DNA from 2 places in the Roseovarius sp. MBR-51 genome. Region 1 is predicted to be linked to the other one. Evidence: riboswitches for the same ligand, from Rfam matches in the RefSeq annotation. Region 1 holds a riboswitch; the other holds the start of a gene.
The links. A riboswitch is a leader RNA that binds a small molecule or an ion and turns the genes downstream of it on or off. The one in region 1 is predicted to bind thiamine pyrophosphate.
Positions count from the first base shown of each region.

Region 1 (8,921 bases):
TATCAGCGCGGTGATCGGAGCGGACCCTAATGTTGCGTTCAAGATCGGGGTGGGCGAGGTGCCGTTCTTGCATCAGGTCACATTCTCGATCTGGCCCGATGCACAGAGCATGACAGCGTTTGCCCGCCATGATGGTCCGCATGCCCGCGCCATCGCCGCCGTGCGCGACGGCGATTGGTTTCGCGAAGAACTCTACGCCCGCTTTCGTGTCATCGGCGAACGTGGCACATGGGGGGGCGCGAGCCCGCTCACTCACATCAAAGGACAGATATGACCGCAGCTTTTCCGTTTTCCGCCATTGTCGGTCAGGACGACATGAAACGTGCCATGATCCTCACGGCAATCGAGCCGGGGCTTGGTGGCGTGTTGGTATTCGGCGACCGGGGCACTGGCAAATCCACAGCCGTCCGGGCGCTGGCCGCGCTCTTGCCGCCCATTCGCATGATCGACGGCAGTCCGATCAATGCAGAGCGTCCCGAAGACACGCCCGACTGGTCCACCGCGCCTCTGGGCGACATGGTCGAGCGGCCAACCCCGGTGGTCGATCTGCCCTTGGGTGTGACCGAGGACCGCGTGACCGGCGCGCTTGATATCGAACGGGCGCTGACCTTGGGCGAAAAGGCGTTTCAACCGGGGCTCTTGGCACGGGCCAACCGCGGCTATCTCTATATCGACGAGGTCAATCTGCTCGAGGATCACATCGTCGATCTTTTGCTCGATGTGGCCCAATCCGGCGAGAACGTGGTCGAGCGCGAGGGTCTCTCGATCCGCCATGCGGCGCGCTTTGTGCTGGTGGGCTCTGGCAACCCCGAAGAGGGCGAATTGCGCCCGCAACTCTTGGACCGCTTCGGTCTCTCGGTCGAGGTGCGCTCGCCCAAGGACATCGAAGAGCGCATCGAAGTGATCCGCCGCCGGGACGCCTATGAGCGCGACACGGCAGCGTTCATGGAGAAATGGCAGGCCGAAGATGGTCACATTCGCGCCGCCATCCTTGCCGCGCGCGACGCCCTGCGCCGCGTGGGTACTCCCGACGAGGCCTTGCGCGATTGCGCGACGCTCTGCATCGCCATCGGCGCAGACGGGCTGCGCGGCGAATTAACCTTGCTGCGTGCCGCCCGTGCATTGGCGGCCTATGAGGGGGATGCCGCCGTGACCCGCGATCATCTTGCCCAAGTGGCGCCCCTGGCACTCAGCCACAGGCTGCGCCGCGATCCTTTGGACGAGGCGGGCAGCGCCACGCGCATCGCGCGCGCCATGTCCGAGGTCTGGGGATGACGCCGAGTCCGGCATGGGCGCGCGCGCTGCGGGCGCTCACCTTGCTGGCGATTGATCCCGAAAGGCTCCGTGGTCTGACGCTGCGAGCCCGCGCAGGGCCGGTGCGGCAGGCGTTTGAAATGGCCCTCGCCCGCCTGCCCGGCCCCGCCCGCCGCATCCATCCCGACCTGACGGATACACAGCTGTTTGGCGGGGCGGATATTGCCGCGACACTGGCCGCCGGATGTCTCATTCAGAGTGCGGGACTGGCGCAGAGCCCGTCCCGGCTTATCCTGACCATGGCCGAGCGCACACCGCCGTCGCTTGCCGCACGGCTGGCGCAACTGCTGGACCAGAGCGGCGCGCATGCGCTGGTGCTGTTGGACGAGGGGATCGACGGCGAGGAGGCGGCACCGGCGACCCTGACAGAGCGGCTTGGACTGCATGTCACACTGGACGATATTCGCCACGATGCGGCCCCCGCCCTGATGCCGGCCCCCGCAGATCTGATGGAGGCGCGCGACAGGCTTGCGGGCGTGACGCACAGCCCCGAAGATATTGCCACGCTCACGGCGCTGGCTGCCAGTTTCGGCATTGACAGCCTGCGCGCGCCGCTCCTCGCGCTGTGGGCCGCCCGCGCTCTGGCCGCACTGGCTGATCGCGGCACGGTCACGCAGGACGATCTGCGCGAAGCCGCAGAGCTGGTGTATCCGTCGCGGGCCACGCAGCTGCCACAAGAGCCCGAAGACGAGAGACCCGACGAGACACCCGAACCCGAGGACCAATCCAGCGCGGAAACGCCCGACATTCCCGATGAGGTGCTGCTCGAGGCGGTGGCGGCCCTGTTGCCCCCCGCGCTGCTGGACAGTCTGGCCAGCCGCTCGGGTCAACGCCGCGCGGCTGGCTCGGGCGCGGGGGCGCGGCGCAAGGCGCATCAGCGCGGTCGCCCTCTTCCGGCCCGCGCCGGTGCCCCGGATGGGCGAGGGCGGATTGATCTGATTGCCACGCTGCGCAGCGCAGCCCCCTGGCAAGCCCTGCGGCGGCGCACCCGGCCCGATGCGCCGGGTCTCATCATTCACGCCTCGGACATCCATATAAAACGGTTCGAGGATCGCGCCGACCGGCTGGTGATCTTTGCCGTGGATGCCTCTGGCTCGTCAGCGCTGGCTCGTCTGGCCGAGGCCAAGGGTGCGGTCGAACTGCTGCTCGCTCAGGCCTATGCACGGCGCGACCGTGTGGCGTTGATCGCGTTTCGGGGTCAGGGCGCAGAGCTGATCCTGCCGCCGACGCGCGCGCTGGTGCAGGCCAAGCGGCGGCTTGCAGGTCTGCCCGGTGGCGGCGGCACGCCTCTTGCTGCCGCGCTTGAGGCGGCGCTGATCCTTGCCCGTCAGGCCGAGACCCATGGTCTGAGCCCGGCGCTGGCGCTGCTGACCGATGCGCGGGCCAATATCACGCTTGATGGCCACGGCGACCGGGTGCAGGCGGGGTTGGATGCCACGCGCATGGCCCGCCTGTGGCGCGACCAGAGCCTGCCCGCCATCGTCATCGACATCTCAGCCCGTCCTGGCCCGGAACCGGCACATCTTGCGGCCGAGATGGGCGCGCGGCACCTGCCTCTGCCCCGCGCCGATGCACGCGCAATCTCTGCGGCTGTGACCTTGGCCTTGGGAGATTGAGTCATGGACTGGCAGCGCGATCTGGCGACATGGCCCCATAACGCGCATTCCCGGCGGCTATACAATGCGCCACATCACTGGCATGTGCAGGAAATGGGCAGCGGTCCGCTGGCGCTCTTGCTGCATGGGGCCGGGGCCTCGACCCATAGCTGGCGTGATCTTATGCCGCTTTTGGCGCAGAGCCACAGGGTGATCGCCATTGATCTGCCGGGTCAGGGATTCAGCCGCGCCGGTGCCAAGCGTCGTCTGGGCCTGCCCGGTATGGCAGAGGATATCGCAGCCCTTTGCGAGGCGCAGGGGTGGCAGCCCGATCTGATTGTTGGGCATTCGGCAGGGGGCGCGATTGCGCTCGAGCTGGCCACGCGTCTGAGGACCCCCGAGGGCACGCCGCCGGACATTGCCTGTCTCAATGCCGCCTTGGGCCCCTTTGAGGGCGTCGCGGGCTGGCTGTTTCCAGTGTTGGCCAAGCTGCTCGCGCTTAACCCTTTGACAGCGGCGCTCTTTACGTTGGGTGCGGACAAGGTGACGCGCGCACGTCGTCTGATCGAGAGCACGGGATCGCGCATCCCGCCCGAGGGTCTGACGCTCTATGGGCGTCTGATCGCGGACCGGGCGCATGTCGATGGCACGTTGCAAATGATGGCGCAATGGAATGTGGCCCCCTTGCTGGACCGGTTGAGTGCTGTTCCCAACCGGTGCCTCTTGATCACCGGTGTGCGGGATCTGGCGGTGCCGCCCGATACCTCGATGCGCGCGGCGGCACGCCTGTCCTGCGCGCAGGTGGTTGCGTTGGACGGGTTGGGGCATCTGGCCCATGAAGAGGACCCTGCGCGTATTCTGGCGACGTTGAACGACAGCGCAAACTGGCCCGGCTGATCCGGCTCAGGCGAGGCCCGGCAGAGGGGGCGTGCGGCACGGTTGCGCGGCGTGGACGATCGCGCGTCCGCGGCCTGACGCCTTGACGGCATAGAGCGCCAGATCGGCGTCGGCCATCATCCGAACAGGCTCTGGTCTATCATAACCACAGCTCAACGTGACGCCGATACTGGCTGATATCCGGCACTCCTGAGCGTGAAAGACCACGGGCTCTTGCAGCCGGGCAATCATGCGCGTGGCTAGGTCTCTGGTCGGCGCGTGGTCTGTCATACCCAAGAGGAGAATGACGAATTCATCCCCGCCCACCCGCGCGATCAGGTCGTCGGCGCGCACTTCGGCCAAGAGCCTCTCTGCGACCACTTGCAACACGTGATCGCCCGCGGCATGGCCCAGTGTGTCATTGACCTGCTTGAAGAAATCGAGATCCAGATGCAGAAGTGCGAAATCCTGCTCGCTCTGCATCAGTCGATCAAGCACATGATCGAGCGCGCGCCGGTTCCTGAGACCGGTCAACGTGTCGGTGAAGGCCTGTTCTTCGGCAGCGATGCGCGCGCCCTGCAGCCGTAGATTCAGCTTGCGCGAGGCCTCCATTGCGGCGGATTTTGCCTCTATCAGATAGAGCATCTCGGTCGTGAGATCGGTCGCGGTGAAATCCGCGCCGGTGAGGCCAAAATCGCGCACGGCCTCCCCAACCGAAATCCCGAAGGAGAGGTTCACCACCGCGCCGCCGCCGGGCAGGGCCAGCAGCAAACCCTTGAGCGTGGTCCGTGGCGCGGCCCGCAGACGGAGCCGCAGACGCACGCCGTGACAGGCGCGCAGCTCCACCATATCGCGCGCTTTTTGCGGGCGGCAGAGGTCGATCAGGTCCAGAAACCGCACGCCGTGCATCGGACTATCTCCAAAGAGCTTGGCAAGGGTTGGCCCCGACCCCACCACATGCCCGGTTTCGTCCAGCACTGCATGCATCGGGCAAAAGCCCGTCAGAATCTGGCACAGCACCTGATCGCAATTCGTCATGGCGCAGCCCCTCCCGCCCCCAGAACAAAGGCGCGCCCATCGGCAAACCCCTCGTCCAGAAGCCGAATTTCGAGGATCTCGCAGGCCCCGCCCTCGCCCTGATGCTCGACCACCGCGAGCGCGCCGTAATCATCCGCCATCGCCCGCAAGAGCCCGACCATAACTGGCCCGAAACGCAGCCCATCCCCTTCTGGACAACCGACATGCAGGCGGTAGAGCCCACCGCCCTGATCAAGCAGTTCCAAGGCGGGCAAGTCGAGGTCGGAAACCGCAAGGCGCGCGCGCTCGGGCAGGTCATCGAGCGAATGCAGGAAATCGACAAAATCCACACCGCTGAACCGCAGCAAGCGGCGCAACGCCTCGGTCGCCGGATTGGAGACCAGATAGGTGCCGATATCCTCGAGCAGATCATCGCTCCCGCGCGCAAGCCGCGTACCTACCGCCGCAAGCACCCGTGCGGTCACCTGCGGCTCATAGATCATCATCGATTCAAATTCGGTCAGGCCCAGATCCAATCGCCGGACCGTGTCAATCCACACATCGCGCCCATAGGTATCCCTGACAAATCTCTCGATGGCGCGGTTGACCAGCCCGTGCATGACACTCTCCCCTCAGATGGCGCCAGCCTGACAGCCAAGTCCTAACAAGCGCTGAACATCTAAAATGCAGGGTATATTCCCTACGCCACCCCAGACTTGCCAACCGCAAGACGCATTGCTAAACCTGACATATCCGTTGGGGTGCCCACTTGGGGCTGAGAGGCGAAGAGCCAACCCATCGAACCTGATCCGGCTTGCACCGGCGGAGGGAACGGAGACCGCGCAGCCTTGCGCCCTTCTTCCCCTTAGCCTGCGGCCCAAGTTTGAAGAGGCCGCGCATGACCGCACCGCCCAGTCTGACCCTCGATGGCAGCGCCCGGATTGGGGCGGTGCCGGTCTTTGGACCGCTGCGGCTAACCCTGAAGGCCGGGCGCATAACCTGTCTGCTCGGACCGTCCGGCGTGGGCAAGACGACGCTCTTGCGCTTGATTGCCGGGCTGGACGAGGTGACGGAGTTTGCCGGGACAATCACCGCCTCGGACGGTCTGCCGCTTCCGGGGCGCATGGCGCTGATGGCGCAGGGTGAAATGCTGATGCCCTGGCTTGATGTGCTGGGCAATGTGACGCTTGGGGCGCGGCTGCGCGGCAGACCGCGCGACAGTCTGCGTGCGCGCGAGATGCTGGCGCGCGTGGGTCTGGCGGATCATGCCGACAAGCGGCCCCATGCGCTCTCGGGCGGGCAGAAACAGCGCGTGGCGCTGGCCCGCACGCTGATGGAGGATCGGCCCATCGTCCTCCTCGACGAACCGTTTTCGGCGCTGGATGCGCGCACCCGCGCGCAGATGCAGGATCTCACGGCCACGCATCTGACGGAGCGCACCGTGCTGATGGTCACGCATGACCCGGCCGAGGCCGCGCGCATGGGACACGCCATCCATATCCTGACCGAGACCGGGCTGGAGGATGTGACGCCGCCCTCTGCTCCGGTGCCGCGCGCGGTGGATGACCCCGAAACCCTCGCCGCACAGGGCCGCCTCTTGGCCCGCCTGCGTGCGCCCGCCTGAGAGGACCCCGCCTTGCGCCCCACCGACCAACTCAAATCCCTTGTGGCGACCGATTGGCAGGCCGCCACCCGGCACGCATTTACCGACCAGCTTGCGGCGGGCACGCTGCCCGAGGCGCTGATGCTCGCCTATTTGCAACAGGATTACCTCTTTATCGAGGATTTCGTGCGGCTCTTGGCCTCTGCCATCGCCCATGCGCCCAGCCTGCCCGATGCCATCCCGGCGGCGCAGTTTCTGGGGCTGATTTCAGGACCGGAGAATACCTATTTCCTGCGAGCGATTGACGCTTTGGGCGGCACAACAGAACCGCCCGCCGCGCCCCACCCGGTGACAGCCGAATTTCAGGCGCTGATGCGCGCGGCGGCAAGATCAGGGCGCTATGCGCAGATGATCGCGGTGCTGAGCGTCGCCGAATGGACCTATCTGGACTGGGCCAGCCCGCATGCAGAGCGTGCCGAACACCTGCCGTTCTGGTTCGGGGAATGGATCACCCTGCACAGCGGGCCGGGGTTCGAGGGCGTCGTCACCTATCTGCGGGATCAGCTTGATCAGGTCTGGCCCACGCTCTCGCCCGAGGATCAAGCCGCCGCGCAATCCGCCTTTGTCACCGCCACGCAACTGGAGCGCGCCTTTTTTGACGCGGCCCTCGCCGGATACCCGACCGCATGAGCCGCCTCATCACCATCGCCACCTCGACAGCCCTCGCGCTGGTGCTCTGGCAGGCGCTGGTGACGCTGGCGGCATTGCCGCCCTTTATTCTGCCGGGGCCGCTGCGCGTGGCCGAAACCCTCTGGGCCAGCCGGGCGCTGATTGCCCATCATGCGACCATCACCGCCGCAGAGGTGCTGCTTGGCTTGGCCTTGGGTGCCATACTCGGCGGTCTCTCGGCGATTGGCCTTGCCTCCTCGCCTATGGCGCGGCGCCTGATCCGCCCGATGATGGTATTTTCCCAAGCGATCCCGGTCTTTGCCCTCGCGCCGATCCTCACGCTCTGGCTGGGCTATGGGCTCTGGTCCAAGGTCGCGATGGCGCTCTTGATCATCTATTTCCCGGTCACTTCGGCGTTTTTCGACGCGCTGATGCGCACACCGCCGCAGTGGCTCGACCTTGCGCGGGTCATGGGGGCCAGCCGCCGCCGCCTCATGTGGTACATTCGCGTGCCAGCGGCCCTGCCCGGTTTCGCCTCCGGCCTGCGTCTGGCAGCGGTCTATGCCCCCATCGGGGCCATTATCGGCGAATGGGTGGGGGCGTCCAAGGGCTTGGGCTACCTCATGCTTCTGGCCAATGGCCGCGCCAAGATTGATCTGATGTTCGCCGCCCTGATCGTGCTGGCGATCCTGACGCTTTGCCTTCATGCCGGGGTGGACCGGGGGTGTAGAAGGTGGCTGGATGGCAGGGCGGCGGGCTGAGCTTTTTCTTGGACAAATACTCCTACCCGCTACTGCCCCGCAGTCACGCACCTGACGTGCGCGCCATAAAAAAGATCGTCTGCCGTCCCAATTCCATCCATATTCACGTTCTAAGCTGCAGGCATGAGCACATTGCCCCCGACCCGCCTTACGGTGCCGTTGCGCCTCTCGGTCTTTGTCGACGCCGAGAATATCCCTGTGACGCATGCTCAGACCATCCTTGATCTGGCCCACCGCCACGGTGCCCCTGACCTGCTGCGCGCCTATGGCAATCTCGGCCTTCTGCCTGATTGGGACAAGGTCGCCGGCTTTCAGTTCATCCATTCCGGCAGCGGCAAGAACGCCACCGACATGCTGATTTGCGTTGACGCGATGGAGCGCGCGCTCTCGGATCAATGTGCGGCAGTTCTCTTGGTCAGTTCCGATCAGGATTTCACCCATCTCGCCACCCGCTTGCGGGGCTATGGTCTCACCGTAATCGGGGCGGGAGAGGCCAAGACATCAGAGCGGTTTCGGGCGGCGTGTTCAGAGTTTAAAGTGCTTGCGTTCAATCCGACAATTTCCAGGCCGGTCTCACAAACAAAGTCAGAAGCCGCAAAGCCATTGATGGCAGACCCCGTGACAGAATTCGATCAGAAAATCCGCAATCTGATCCGGTCCAACGGCAAGGACGCAACCGGGCTCGAAGTCAATGTGCTATCTGGGCTTATGTTCAAGGCACATAACTTGAAGATCGGCACGACGCCTGAGAAGACGTGGCGCGCTTACTTTGTAAAACGCCCAACGCTCTACGCGCTTGACCCTAAGGGGCCGAATGCGAAGGTCCGCTATAGACCCGAAGCCTTTAGCAGGCTGCTGAAAAAGTCGGCCCTCGACGCGGTTATGAGAACATGATTCACTTCCGGCATGGCAGCGGCAGCAGGAGGTGGCGATGCGTGGGACGGACGAGGCAAGCGGGTCGCTGTTCAGCTATGTTGATCTTGAGCAGCGGGTTCCGGATCGTCATCCGCTGCGGTTGATCCGTCGGGTCGTCAATGACGCGCTGGCCAGCCTGGATGCCGAGTTCGCCGCGCTCTACACCGATTT
Region 1 covers NZ_JBRJGQ010000007.1:141,404-150,324, forward strand. Annotated here, with positions in the region: gene crtA (spheroidene monooxygenase) at 1-274, shown strand, start outside; gene bchI (magnesium chelatase ATPase subunit I) at 271-1,275, shown strand; gene ACSSVY_RS11965 (magnesium chelatase subunit D) at 1,272-2,930, shown strand; gene bchO (alpha/beta fold hydrolase BchO) at 2,934-3,806, shown strand; gene ACSSVY_RS11975 (diguanylate cyclase) at 3,813-4,823, opposite strand; gene ACSSVY_RS11980 (heme NO-binding domain-containing protein) at 4,820-5,422, opposite strand; TPP riboswitch at 5,550-5,650, shown strand; gene ACSSVY_RS11985 (ABC transporter ATP-binding protein) at 5,701-6,426, shown strand; gene ACSSVY_RS11990 (TenA family protein) at 6,439-7,095, shown strand; gene ACSSVY_RS11995 (ABC transporter permease) at 7,092-7,835, shown strand; gene ACSSVY_RS12000 (NYN domain-containing protein) at 7,959-8,729, shown strand; gene ACSSVY_RS12005 (IS5-like element ISRssp10 family transposase) at 8,767-8,921, shown strand, end outside.

Region 2 (8,921 bases), on a different contig from region 1:
TTGCACTGAAAGCTCCGCCTACACGCCCGCGCCGCGAGGTGTCACATGACGAGCATTTTCAACCTAAGTCTTTTTCTGATCTTGTTTCAGATCAAACATTACCTTGGTGATTTTCAGTTCCAGACCGGATGGATGGCCAAAAACAAAGGTCGCTACGGGCATCCGTCAGGCATCCTCCATGCCGGGCTGCACGGAGCACTTAGCCTGCCCATCCTGCTCTGGTTCGCTCTGCCGTGGGAATTGGCGCTTGGTCTCGCACTCGCAGAGGTCGCGGTGCATTATCACATCGACTGGGCCAAGGCGCGCCGCGTCTCTAACGAGGCCATGACCGAGACGGACCCGCGCTTCTGGCATTACCTTGGTCTCGATCAGGCCGCGCATCAGCTCACTTATGTCGCGCTCTTTGCTGTCGTTGCCAGCCGCGCGGCCTGAATATGTCAGGCCGCGCCGCGATTTGAGTCAGTGGCCAAATGAGAGACCCATATCCCAAAAGCTCACTTCGAGCCGCGTGGCGGTGGTGAAGCGCTGACAGAGGCGCGCCCAACCCGGCGTGCTCTCGGCCCCCGCGCCCAGACGACGGGCCACAGCCCCATCAAAAAGCGCGCCCGCATCGCGGCACACCTGTTGATAGGCGTCGCCTGCATAGGTGTTGATCCAATCGGCATAGGGATGACCCGCCGCAACCGGTCCCAGCCGCGCGCCAATCTCGCCATAGCCCATGACACAAGGCGCAAGCGCCGCCAGCAGATCGAGGAAATTGCCGGAATGCCCCGCATCGAGCACATAGCGCGTATAGGCCAGATTGGCGGGATGCTCTTCGGCGCTGTAAAGATCCTCTTCGCTCAGCCCCGCCTCGGCGCAGGTTTTCACATGTAGGCTGAGTTCGTGATTGACCAGCGCATCGACAGTGGCAGCACAGGCGCGCATTTCTTCGAGTGCGTCGGCCTTGGTCACGGCCAAGGCCCAGGCACGGGCAAAATGGATGAGAAACACGTAGTCCTGCACCAGATAGCCAAGGAACGCCTTGCGCGGCAGCGTGCCCTCGCGCAGCCTCTCGACAAAGGCGTGATGCGTGTAATCCTGCCAAACCGTCCCCGCCGCATCGCGCAAGCGGGGAAAGGTTGCCCCATATCCGTCAGTCATTCCGCGTTCAGGTCCATGGCAAGGCCCGAGACGGGCGTGGAATTTTCGATCATTCCAGTGTCGAGCAGGAACTGTTCAAACCGCTTGTAGCGTGCGTGATCCAGCGCCGCGGGCCGGGTGGCAAAACGCGGAAAGGTGTCCACCCAGGCCTTTTCATTCAACTCGTCCTGCAATTCGGGCGAGGTGCCTGCGAAAATCTCCCAGCTCTCTTGCGGGTGGTTCATGATGTATTGCGTCGCACGCTCGGTCGCATGCAGAAAACGGCGGATCATGTCGGCATTCATCGTGTCGGGATTGGCGACATAGATCAGCTCGTCATAGGCGGGCACGCCCTCTTCCTCGATGTAGAAACACCGCCCCGGCACGCCTTCGATCTCCATCTGGTTGAGTTCGAAATTGCGATAGGCGCCGATCACCGCGTCCACTTGGCCTGACATGAGCGAGGGCGAGAGTGACCAGTTGACGCTCACCAGTTCGATATCGCTCAGGCTGTGGCCATGCTGCGCAAGAATGGTCGAGAGCAAAACCTCTTCGACGCCCGCTACCGAGAAGCCCACCTTGCGGCCTTTGAGATCAGCGGTGGATTTGATCGGCCCATCTGCGAGCACCAAGAGGCAGTTGAGCGGCGTGGCGACCAGCGTGCCAACGCGGCGCAGAGGCAGCCCGTTCTCGATCTGCATATGCAACTGCGGCTGGTAGGAAATCGCAAGGTCGGCCTGACCGGCCGCAACCATCTTGGGCGGATCGGACGGATCGGCAGGGGCGATAACCTCGACCTCGAGCCCGGCGTCTTGGAAATAGCCCAGTTCCTCGGCTACGATGATCGGGCCGTGATCCGGGTTGATGAACCAGTCCAGAATGAGCGTCATCTTGTCCTGTGCCATGGCCGGGCTGGCCATAAGGGCAATAATCAGGGTGAGGTATCTCATGTGTCAGTCTCCTGTTGAACGTCGCCAAGGGCGATCAAGGCAATCTCTCCGTCCCAATGACCGCGCAGCCGCGTTGCAGCCTGCCAAGACCGCAGGCCGGACCGGCAGGCAAGCACGGCGCGTGCGCCTTGGGGGCGGGTGTCGGGGTGATCAAAATCGGCAACACTGTGGCGGGTGGCGTTTGGCAAGGCGGGACCGCTCTCGGTCTCGGCGCGCAGGTCGATCAGCCAGTCATCGGGCGTGATTTGACCGGGCGCGATAAAGCGGAAACCATCCTCTGGCTCGGGCGCACCGTCAAAGCGGAAGCCGCCAAAGCGATGTCCAATCGCCTCAAATGTCACGAGTTGACCAAGCGGATCAGGCTCTATTCCAGCCAGAAGCGCCAATGCCATCTGCGCCTGAAGGCTACCAACAACGCCGACCGACGGGCCAAGTACGCCATCGGCATCGCAACTGCCCAGCCGGTCAGGTAAATCCGGGAACAGCGCGCGCAACGAGGGCGCGCCCGCGCAGAAGCCGCCCACATAGCCAGAGGTGCCAACGATAGAGGCGCTGATCAGCGGTGTGCCCTGTGTCAGGCATGTATCGGACAGAATGTAGCTCGCTGCGAAACTGTCGGCGCAATCAAGAACCAGATCTGCGGCTGCCACATGAGCGGGGGCATTAAGGGGATCGAGTGGCTCTGACACGGCGGAAATCACGCAGTCCGGGTTGAGAGCGGTCATATGCAGCGCCGCGACCTGCGCCTTAGGTTGGCCGATATCCGTCATGCGAAACAGCGTCTGGCGGTGCAGGTTGCTCAGGGAAACGCGGTCGCCATCCATCAACGTGATCCGCCCGACGCCCGCGCCCACGAGGTATTGCAGCACTGGCGCTGCCAGCCCGCCCGCGCCCACGACCAGTACATGCGCCGCGGCCAGCCGGTCCTGTCCCACGGTCCCGAACTCAGGGAGAGCGATCTGACGCGCGTAGCGGCTCATCCAGTCACGTCCAACCATTGCCGCACCCGCGCCTCGGGATCGGAGTGAAGGGTGATGTCTGTCACGGCCGAGACCACATCTGCCCCGGCGCTGAACGCACCTTGCGCACGCTCCACCGACATGCCGCCGATCGCAATGAGGGGGATGTCGCCGATCAGGCGCTTCCACTCCGTCAGCTTGTCCAACCCCTGTTCATGCCACTTCATCTTTTTCAGGATGGTCGGATAGACGGGACCAAGCGCCACGTAATCGGGGGCATAGGATAGCGCGCGGTCCAGTTCGGCATGGTCATGGGTGCTGAGCCCGATCTTGATCCCGGCGCGGCGGAGCGCAGGGATATCGGCGGCATCGAGATCCTCTTGCCCCAGATGCACCCAAGTGCAGCCTGCATCAATCGCCGCCTGCCAGTGATCGTTGACCACGAGAATTGCGCCATGGGCGCGGCAAAGACCCTGTGCCAGCGCGATTTGCTGTTCCAGCATGTCGCTGGAAACATCCTTGATTCGCAATTGGACCAACCCCACGCCTAGCGGCAGCAGACGGCGCAACCAGTCGGCGTGATCGAAAATCGGATAGAAACGCGGCAAGGTCATCAGGTAAAGGCCCTCCCCAAAACGGGGGTCGAAGGTGCCGCCATATCGCGCGGCTCCATCGGGTCGGCTTCAAAGGCCAGCCGCCCAGCCTCTAGCGCGCGCGCGAACCCTTCGGCCATCATGGCCGGATCGCCAGCCTTGGCGACGGCGGTGTTGAGGAGAACGGCGTCATAGCCCAATTCCATCGCATGTGCCGCCTGTGATGGCAGGCCAAGGCCTGCGTCGATCACCAATGGCAGATCGGGGAAATGCGCGCGCAAACTGCGCAACCCATAGATATTGTTGAGTCCCAGCCCCGTACCAATAGGTGCGCCCCAAGGCATCAGAACGCGGCACCCGGCCTCGACAAGCCGCTCGCAGAGCACGAGATCCTCGGTGCAGTAGGGGAACACCTGAAACCCGTTGTCAGACAGGATTCGCGCCGCCTCGACCAATCCAAAGGGGTCGGGCTGCAGGGTGTCGGCATGGCCGATCACCTCCAGTTTGATCCAGTTGGTGTCAAAGATCTCGCGCGCCATCTGCGCCGTAGTCACCGCCTCGCGCACCGAGTGACATCCGGCCGTATTGGGCAGGACATGCACGCCTAGTTCGCGGATCATGTCCCAGAATGCCTGTCCCGCGCGGTCGCCCCCGGACTCCCGGCGCACCGAAACGGTGGCGATACCCGCGCCAGAGCGGCGGAACGCCTGCGCGAGGATCGCCGGCGAGGGGTATTGCGCAGTGCCCAACATCAGCCGCGATGCGATCTCGGTCTCGTAGAAAACAGGCATCTCAGCCCCCTTGCCGTGGTGCGACGATCTCGATGCGGTCGCCGTCATTCAGTCTCTGTTCTGGCCTGATTGCGGCGGGAACGAAACTTTCGTTGACCGCTGTGGCCACCTTGGCCCCCGCGTACCCCAACTCGACCAGCAGCGCGTCGAGCGTTGTGGCTGCGGTATCCTGCGTGGTGCCGTTAACCGTGATATTCATGGGCCAAAAACTCCGGGTTTGCATTGTCGCCTGTCACCAAACCGGCCACCATCCGTGCCACGATAGGCGACAGAAGAAAGCCGTGACGAAAGAGGCCATTGGCATAGATCGTGCCCTCTTTGCGAACGATGCGCGGCAGATTGTCGGGAAAAGCGGGGCGCGCGTCTGCACCGATCTCCATCACCTCCGCCTCGCCAAAGGCCGGGTGCAGTGCATAGGCAGCAGAGAGCAACTCCATCACAGACCGGACCGAGGTGCGCCCGCGGTCCTCACTTTCGATCTGCGTCGCGCCTAGCATCAAAACACCGTCCCCACGTGGGACGATGTAGAGCGGAAAGCGGGGGTGAAGTAGACGAATGGGCCGACTTAGGGTCACATCTGGGGCGCGCAGGATGACCATCTCGCCTTTGACGCCGCGCAGTTCAGGCAATGCATCTTGCGCCGCAAGTCCGCGGCAATCGATCACAGGGCCATGCGGGTTCTCAGCGCTTTGCTCAAATACGACGCCAGAGCGAACAAGCCGATCCCGCAACTGCGCGAGGGCCATGCGCGGGTTAATGTGCGCCTCATCTTTGAAGTATAGCGCACGGTCGTGATGCTCAGCCAAATGCGGCTCTAACTTGGCCAATTCCTCACTTGACACTAACCGATGCCCCTCTGTCCTTCGGGCAAATTGATCCAGTTCGCGGCGATCACGTTGCAACGTTACAACAAGAGTGCCTTTACGCTCGACTTTGACGCCCTGTGCTGACCACCAATCCGCCGCCTGTTGACCCAGGCGCACGACGGGTTCCTCTGCGCTGAAGCCTTCACAAAACGGCGCAAGCATACCCCCCGCCCACCAAGAACATGCCGTTGGCCCCGGCTCTGGCGCGGGATCACGCAGGATCACTCGCGCGCCACGTGCTATCAACTCTGTGGCAACGCAGAGACCCACGATCCCCGCCCCTCGTATGGTGATCGCCTTGCTCATTTCCAGATCTCGTGAAAATGATGAACTGGTCCGTGTCCTTGGCCGATCTCCAACGTGCTGGCGGCCAAAATCGCGCGATGCAGCCAGATATGTGCGTTTTCTACCGCTTTGTTCAATGTTAGCCCCTTTGCGAGCCCCGCCGTGATGGCAGAGGATAGGGTGCATCCCGTCCCGTGGGTATTGCGCGTGGCGATACGAGGCGCGTCGAACCGCACTGCCTCGTCAAAGATCAGCCAATCGCTGCAAGTGTCGCCTCGTCCGTGTCCACCCTTCATCAGTACCGCTTGAACACCCATCTCACGCAGGCGCCGACCTTGTGCTTGCATTTCAGCGTTATCCTCAGCCTCTGACGTGGCTAGAAGGCTCGCGGCCTCGGGTAAGTTCGGGGTCAATAGATCGGCACGCGGCAAAAGCAGCGCGATCAAAGCCTCTCGGGCTGCATCCGGCAAGAGCTTTGCTCCGGATTTGGCAACCATGACCGGATCAAGCACGATCGGTCCGGAGTACGCCACCAGTGCCTTTGCCACCGTCTCGATCAGACTGGCATCGCCCAACATGCCAATTTTGATACAATCGACCCTGATATCGCCCAAAACAGCAGCGATCTGAGCGGCAACAACGGCATTCGGAACGGGATGTACATCGGTGATCGCACAGGTGTTCTGTGCGGTCACCGCGGTAATCACACTGGTGCCATAAACACCCAAAGCCGAAAAGGTCTTGAGATCCGCCTGAATCCCCGCACCTCCGCCGCTGTCGGAGCCCGCGATTGTCAATGCCGTTGCCACCATCGGCCAGTCCTCTCATGTCGAGGGAAACGGACGTGGGACGCGTGTTGCGTGCTGATGTCCGTTCCCTACGCCGGTATCAACCGGATCAGGTTCGATGGGTTGACGTAATGTCTCTCAGCCCGAAAACGGGCACCCCAACGGATGTTTCAAATAGCTAACAGCGGATTTCTCATGCTGCAAGAGGAGATTGCAGGATAGGACATGTCGCAAACAGGACTCAAGGGTGCGCGTAATCGCGTCAGGGTGAGGGAATGTTCCTTGCAGAAAGATACCTTGATGTCCTTTGCTCCTGTGCCTCTTCAGTTTGACAAGATCGCTGACTTTTCGCTTGATTCTTCGGTTTCCATTCCTGAGGCGGTGCTTGAACGGGCCGCACTACTGCTTATCGACACGCTCGGGGTGGCGGCAGGGGCGGCATCGCTCGACGTGAGCAGGATCGCGCGCGAGTTTGCAGTTGATTTTCATGGTGCGAATAGTGACAAACACAGCGCAACTTTGCTCTTTGATGGTCGACGCTGCGCAAGGCCGGGGGCGGCTTGGGCCTTGGCCACGCAGATTGACAATCTCGATGGGCATGATGGTTACAACCCGACCAAAGGGCATATCGGCTGTGCCTTAGTGCCAGCGCTCTTTGCCTATGCCGAGCAATCCTTGGATCTGACCGGGCGGCAGGCGCTCACAGCCCTTGCCGTGGGCTATGAGGTAGCCGCACGGGCAGGCGTCGCGCTGCATGCCACCACCGCTGATTACCACACGTCGGGGGCATGGAATGCATTGGGGGTCGCGACACTCGGGGCACATCTTCGGAGGCAAACGCCCGAAGTGTTACGTCAGGCCATGGGTATCGCCGAATACCATGGGCCGCGCAGTCAGATGATGCGCGAGATTGCCAATCCAACCATGCTGCATGATGGTTCAGGAATGGGTGCATTGGTTGGAGTTTCGTCTCTGATACAGGCCGAGCGCGGCTTTATCGGTGCACCCGCCATCACGGTCGAAGGGGCCGACGTGACGCATATTTGGGAGGATCTGGGACAGGATTGGACGCTCTTGCGGAATTACATAAAACCCTATCCAATCTGTCGTTGGGCCCATGGTGCGCTCGAAGGCGTTCGCGTGCTGATGGTCGAACACGGGGTTACTGGACCCGAAATCGAGACGCTTGAGGTTGCGACCTTTGCTGAATCTGCTGCGCTCTACTCCGGACTTCCCACCACCACCAGCGAGGCACAGTATTCGCTTGGCTTTGCTCTGGCGTCCTTGTTGGTTCATGGTCGGATCGGTCCGGAACATATAACCGGCGCAGGTCTTCGGAATGCAGAGGTGGCCAAGTTACATGCCCGTATCACCGTGCGCGAAGAACCACGCCACTCCGCCCGCTTTCCCGCCGGGCGATGGTCGGATGTCACGGCCATCCTGCGGGACGGGCGGCGACTTTCCTCAGGCGATGTCAATGCGCGCGGCGGACCTGAAGCGCCGATGCCCGAGGCGGACATAAGGGCCAAGTTAGGTGCAATGGCTGGTCATGTTCTGTCTGCAGGGCGCATCAAAGCGCTCTGGGATATGAATCAGAGACTATTGCAGCCCAATACACTCTTTTCCGAGCTGACCGCCCTTGTCACTCCTGCCCCGGACCGATGACGAAAAAAGCCCCGCCATAAAGGCGGGGCAAGTCAATGGTGCCCGAGAAAGTCAGGCCTTGGGCACCGGCGGTGTCTTGGGAATCAGTTGGGGCGCTCTTCCATTTCCGAACGTATTTGCTGGCGTAGCACGTCGATGGGCACAACCTTGCCCTCGCGCTTGAAGCACCAATAGGTCCAGCCGTTGCAAGAGGGCGCGCCTTCGAGATGTGCGCCGACCTGATGGATCGAACCCTTGATACTATCAGCCACCAAAGTGCCATCAGCGCGCACCTTCGCGGCGCATTTCCCGTTCATGGATGTGAGCATTTCACCGGGACGCAGCATGCCGCGCTCGATCAACTGACCAAAGGGCACACGCGGCTCTGCCCGTTTCGAGGTCGAGACCTGAAGCGCGTCGCGGTCAAATTTGCGAATGCTTGCCAGCCGCTTTTCCGCGACCACGCGATAGGCGGCTTCTCGCTCGATGCCGATGTAGTCGCGGCCCAGCATCTTGGCGACAGCCCCTGTGGTACCCGTACCAAAAAAGGGATCCAGAATGACATCTCCGGGGTTGGTGGACCCGACCAAGACGCGGTGCAACAGGCTCTCGGGTTTTTGCGTCGGATGCGCCTTGTCACCCTTATCATCCTTGAGCCGCTCATGCCCTGTGCACAGCGGGAGCACCCAATCCGAGCGCATCTGCACGCCATCATTCAGCGATTTCAGCGCCTCGTAATTGAAGGTGTATTTCGCGCCCTCTGATTTCGAGGCCCAGATCATCGTTTCATGCGCGTTGGTCAGGCGTTTGCCGCGGAAATTCGGCATCGGGTTGGACTTGCGCCAAATCACATCGTTCAGGATCCAGAAGCCCGCGTCTTGCAACGCCGCCCCTACCCGGAAAATGTTGTGATAAGACCCGAT
Region 2 covers NZ_JBRJGQ010000008.1:25,448-34,368, reverse strand. Annotated here, with positions in the region: gene ACSSVY_RS12910 (DUF3307 domain-containing protein) at 46-432, shown strand; gene tenA (thiaminase II) at 460-1,143, opposite strand; gene ACSSVY_RS12900 (ABC transporter substrate-binding protein) at 1,140-2,072, opposite strand; gene ACSSVY_RS12895 (ThiF family adenylyltransferase) at 2,069-3,052, opposite strand; gene ACSSVY_RS12890 (thiamine phosphate synthase) at 3,049-3,645, opposite strand; gene ACSSVY_RS12885 (thiazole synthase) at 3,645-4,415, opposite strand; gene thiS (sulfur carrier protein ThiS) at 4,417-4,614, opposite strand; gene ACSSVY_RS12875 (FAD-dependent oxidoreductase) at 4,598-5,587, opposite strand; gene thiD (bifunctional hydroxymethylpyrimidine kinase/phosphomethylpyrimidine kinase) at 5,584-6,378, opposite strand; TPP riboswitch at 6,424-6,525, opposite strand; gene ACSSVY_RS12865 (MmgE/PrpD family protein) at 6,655-8,019, shown strand; gene ACSSVY_RS12860 (DNA methyltransferase) at 8,103-8,921, opposite strand, start outside.
Region 2: linked by a shared signal. The riboswitch ahead of thiD (bifunctional hydroxymethylpyrimidine kinase/phosphomethylpyrimidine kinase) and the one ahead of ACSSVY_RS11985 (ABC transporter ATP-binding protein) in region 1 are both predicted to bind thiamine pyrophosphate.